DNA from 2 places in the Sphingomonas sp. S6 genome. Region 1 is predicted to be linked to the other one. Evidence: riboswitches for the same ligand, from Rfam matches in the RefSeq annotation. Region 1 holds a riboswitch; the other holds the start of a gene.

Region 1 (2,458 bases):
TCAGGGAAAGGGCGCTCTACAAAAACGCCCGTCCCCCCGTCACCGGGATCGTCGCGCCCGTGATATAGCTCGATTCATCGCTCGCCAGCAGCACATAGGCGGGCGCCAGTTCCGCCGGTTGTGCGGCGCGGCCGAGCGGCGTGTTCTCGCCGAACGTCTTCACCGCTTCCGGCGGCATCGTCGACGGGATCAGCGGCGTCCACACCGGCCCCGGTGCCACCGCATTCACCCGGATCTTCCGCTCCGCCAGCATCTGCCCCAGGCCGGAGGTGAAATTGTAGATCGCACCCTTCGTCGTCGCATAGGCGAGCAATTGCTGGTTGGGGTCCTGCGCGTTGATCGACGTCGTGTTGATGATCGACGCGCCTTCGCCCATGTGCGCGACCGCCGCCTTCGACAGATAGAACATGGAATGGATGTTGGTGGCGAAGGTCAGCTGCCATTCCTCGTCGGCGATATCCTCCAGTTTTTCGAAGCTGCGCTGGTGCGCGGCATTGTTGACCAGCACGTCGATCCGCCCGAACGCCTCCGCCGCCTGGGCGATCACGGTGCGGCAATGGTCGGGCTGCGACAGGTCGCCCGCGACGAGCACCGCCTGCCGCCCCTCCGCCTCGACCAGCGCCTTGGTCGCGTCGGCATCGTCATGTTCGTCCAGATAGGCGATCAGCACGTCGGCGCCCTCGCGCGCAAAGGCCAAGGCGACCGCGCGGCCGATGCCGCTGTCGCCGCCGGTGACGATCGTCTTCTTGCCCGCCAGCCGGCCGGAGCCCTTGTAGCTCGCCTCGCCATGATCGGGGCGCGGGTCCATGTCCTCGGTACGGCCGGGGATCGCCTGCTGCTGTTCGGGATAGGGCGGGGTGGGGTAATCGGTCATGGGGCAACTCCTTCGCTCCGGCCAACCGATCGCCCGCGCCCCCGTTCCGACATATCAATCTGGATCAATGAAGTCGCTCCGGCACCGGCATGGCAGCGGCACGGCATTGACGCCTTGGCCCGTCTGACCGTAAGGGCGCGGCCGTGAAAGGTCCCCGGAGACGGGGTCAAAAGGGAAGCCGGGATGCGCAACGGGAGGCGCGGATCCGGCGCTGCCCCCGCAACTGTGACCGGCGAGCCGGTCCCCATCGAGCCACTGGGTCCGCGACGGACCTGGGAAGGCGGGGACACAGGCGACGACCCGGAAGCCAGGAGACCTGCCTTTCGCCGTCGATCCTTCGCGCGGACGGGGTGTGCCGGGCGGACGAGGGAACCCCCTCGATGCGAGCGACATCCGCCGTGCGCGAATGGTCGCGCGCGGTCAAAAGGCCGCCGCGCGCGATCCGTCGCGTGCGGTCATAAGGGGTGTGCCCAATGACTGTTCGCCTATCCGTTTCCGTTGTCCGTCCGTCGCTGTTGACGCTCGGCCTGCTTCTCGCCGCGCCCGCCGCCGCGCAGATCGCGCCGACCGCCGATCCGGCCAACAGCGACGACATCGTCGTTACCGCGACGCGCGTCGCCCAGCCCGCGGCCGAAGTCGGCCAGGCCGTGACCGTCATCACCCGCGACGAGATCGATCGCCGCCAGACCGTGTCGGTCGCCGATCTGCTGTCCACCACCCCCGGCGTCACCGTGACGCGCAACGGCAGCCTTGGCGGCTTCACCGGCGTACGCCTGCGCGGCGCCGAGGCGGAGCAGACGCTGGTCGTGATCGACGGCGTGCGCGTCAACGATCCCTCGTCGCCCGGCGGCGGCTTCGATTTCGCCAATCTGCTGTCGGCCAGCGTCCAGCGCATCGAAGTGCTCCGCGGCCCCAATTCGGTCCCTTGGGGCAGCCAGGCGATCGGCGGCGTCGTCAACGTCATCACCGAAGAACCGACCGAGCGGCTGAAGGCGCGTGCCAGCGCCGAATATGGCTATGCCGACAGCGTGTTCGCGCAGGGCGGCATCTCGGGTCGCAGCGGCGCGATCTCGGGCGCGCTGACCGGCGGCTATCTGCGCAGCGACGGCATCTCGGCCGCGGCCAACGGCACCGAGCGTGACGGCTACCGCCAGTACGGCGCGACCGGCCGCCTGGGCGTCGACTTCACCGATGGCATCGGCCTCGATCTGCGTGGCTATTGGGCCGACAGCAAGACGCAGACCGACGGTTACCCGGCGCCCAACTACATCCTCACCGACGACCCCAGCTTCTCGACCGCGAACGAGCTGTACGGCTATGCCGGCCTGCACGCGAACTTCGGCACGTTCCGCAACCGCGTCGCTTTCACCATCGCCGACATCAACCGCGACACCTATGCGCAGCCCGGCGCCACCCCGTCGCCGTTCCGCGGCCGCTCGGAACGCTACGAATATCAGGGCGATTACCAGCCGATCGAGCAGGTCCGCATCGTCGCCGGCGTCGAACATGAAGACAGCCGCTATCGCGATTCGAGCCTGCGTCGCTCGGTCGGCATCACCAGCGTCTATGGCGAAGCGATCGTGA
Region 2 (2,458 bases), on a different contig from region 1:
AGACGTTGAACGCGGGTTCGTCGAACTGGATGATGTCGACGCCGACCGCTTCCAGTTCGCGGGCTTCCTGGTTGAGGATGCAGGCGAATTCCCAGGCCAGCTTCTCGCGGCTGCGATAATGCGCGTCGTAGAGCGTATCGATCATCGTCATCGGCCCGGGCAGCGTCCATTTGATCGGCTGGCGGGTCTGCGCGCGCAGGAAGCGGGCATCGTCGACGAAGACCGGCGCGGGGCGCGACACCGCACCGACCACGGTCGGCACGCTGGCGTCATAGCGGTTGCGGATGCGCACCGTCTCGCGCTGTTCGAAATCGACGCCGTCTAGATGTTCGATGAACGTGGTGACGAAATGCTGGCGCGTCTGTTCGCCGTCGCCGACGATATCGATCCCCGCCTGCCGCTGATCGTCGACCGCCAGGCGCAGTGCGTCCTGCTTGCCCGTGATCAGGTCTTCGCCTTCCAGCCGCCACGGCGACCAGAGCGTTTCGGGCTGAGCGAGCCATGCCGGTTTGGGCAGGCTCCCCGCGGTCGTCGTCGGCAAGAGTGTCGTCATGATCAAGATACCTTCGCGTTCGGGGCGATCACAGGCCGCAGGTCGCGGACCAGCGCTGCAGCGCGGGGCCATGCGGTTTGATAAGATGGGCTTCGGCAAATCGGCCCTGCTCGACGGCGAGGCGGCTGCGCTCTTCGCGATCGTAGACGATGCGGGTCAGCGAATAATCCTGTTCGTCCAGGCTGGGCTGATAGCGGGCCGCGGCCGCCGAATTGGCGTTGTAGATTTCGGGGCGGTAGATCTTCTGGAAGGTCTCCATCACGCTGATCGTGCTGGCGAGTTCGAGGTTGGTGTAACTATCGACCAGATCGCCGATATGGTAGAAGGCGAGCGGCGCGACGCTGTGCGGCGGCATGAAGTAGCGCGCCGTCATCCCCATCTTCGCAAAATACAGATCGGTTGGCGATCGTGTGTCGGCCGCATATTCCACCCCGAGGATGGGGTGTACGTTGGTCGTCCGGTGATAGACCTGCTTGCTGGACACGCTGAGGCAGATGACCGGTGGCTTGTCGAACTGCTCGCGATAGGCGTCCGACGACAGGAAAAGCTTGAACAGATTGCCGTGAAGGTCGCCGAACTGATCGGGCGCACCGCTGTTTCCCGACTGTCGCAGATGATCGGGCAGTACGACGCTGAAATCGTAATCGCGGATGTACGACGAGAAATTGTTGCCGACCATGCCGGCGATGCACGCGCCGCTGCGCGTATCGGTGACGCGCGTGTGCAGGATTTCGATCAGCGGAAACGCCTCGTCCTGCGCGTCAGGGCCGATCCGCAGCGCGGCCGACACGATGTCGAGCGCCACGGTGTAGCGGTCACCCGTCGGATTGTCCCAGTGCATCAGCGAATTGAAGCGCCGGTCGATCATCACCAACGTGTTGCGCAGATTGTCCCGGCGGCTCTCCCCGCGTGCCAGGTTGGCGAAATTGGTGGTGATGCGCGTGGTGTCGGCGGGGCGATAGTCCTCGTCGAACGGGATGCTGCTTATGGTGAACGTAAAGCCGCTATTCGTCATGACTCACCTGCTGTTGACGAACAGGGGCATGGAAGAGCGCGCAAGGCGTGAGCGAGGCCCGGATGGCGTGCGCCGTGGACCGTCCGCGTCAAGCGCGATCCACCGGAGGAACCCCCGTCCGAGGAACGTTATGGCGTCGGAGGCAGGTCTCCTGGCTCACGGGTCAACGCGGTGGTTCCGGCCTTCCCGGGCGCGAGTGCAGCGCCCAGTGACACGAAATGGAACCGCCGCTCGCCGCTTACAGTTGCGGGGGCAGCGCCGGATTTTGCCCGCATAGGGCATCACCGGCTTCCCGTCTTAGCCCCATCGCCATGCCTGGGATGGGGAACCTCGACACGCGTCTTGGACAGGATCGCGCCGTCTTTGTCAAGAGAGATATAAAGATATCTTTATATCGTTATGTTGGTTTTGCGGGGCGCCTCGTCAGCGACGCTGGCGCTCCCGCTCGGCGCGATAACGCAGCAATGCCTCGACGGCATCGGTCTGGATCAGGCGGGTGCCCATGTCGGCAAGGCGGCCCCAGATCGCGGCGGGATCGTGGCGGGCCTCCGGGTCGCCGCCCATGCCGGTGACGAACCCCGTGAACAGCGTGTTGATCCAGATCGGCACGCCCAGCGCCCGCGCGCGGGTCATGACCGTCGGCAGCGTCGTCAATGGCAGGACCGGCAATTCGAAGGCGATCGGCTTGATCCGCCCGTGCATCTGCGTGTCGATGATCTGCGGCACGTCGGCGGCTGCCGGATCGGCGGTGATCGGGATGACCATGAACGGCACGCGGTCATAGGGTGGGATGGCAGCGAGCGGGACGGAGGCGACACCCGCGAAGGTCTTGACGATCACCCGGTCCTGCGCGCCGGCGCGATGCACGGCATCGACGACCTCGCCGTAGA

Evidence for each region. Region 1 has a riboswitch for cobalamin ahead of ACGVWT_RS07260 (TonB-dependent siderophore receptor). Riboswitches for the same ligand answer to the same signal wherever they lie in the genome.
Region 2: linked by a shared signal. The riboswitch ahead of ACGVWT_RS03645 (putative oxygenase MesX) and the one ahead of ACGVWT_RS07260 (TonB-dependent siderophore receptor) in region 1 are both predicted to bind cobalamin.

What each region holds. Positions count from the first base shown of each region.
Region 1 is NZ_JBIEOE010000003.1:360,640-363,097, reverse strand. Features, by position in the region: gene ACGVWT_RS07265 (SDR family oxidoreductase) at 17-874, opposite strand; cobalamin riboswitch at 1,006-1,213, shown strand; gene ACGVWT_RS07260 (TonB-dependent siderophore receptor) at 1,348-2,458, shown strand, end outside.
Region 2 is NZ_JBIEOE010000002.1:109,838-112,295, forward strand. Features, by position in the region: gene ACGVWT_RS03640 (methionine synthase) at 1-553, opposite strand, end outside; gene ACGVWT_RS03645 (putative oxygenase MesX) at 582-1,568, opposite strand; cobalamin riboswitch at 1,692-1,916, opposite strand; gene ACGVWT_RS03650 (glycerophosphodiester phosphodiesterase family protein) at 1,992-2,458, opposite strand, start outside.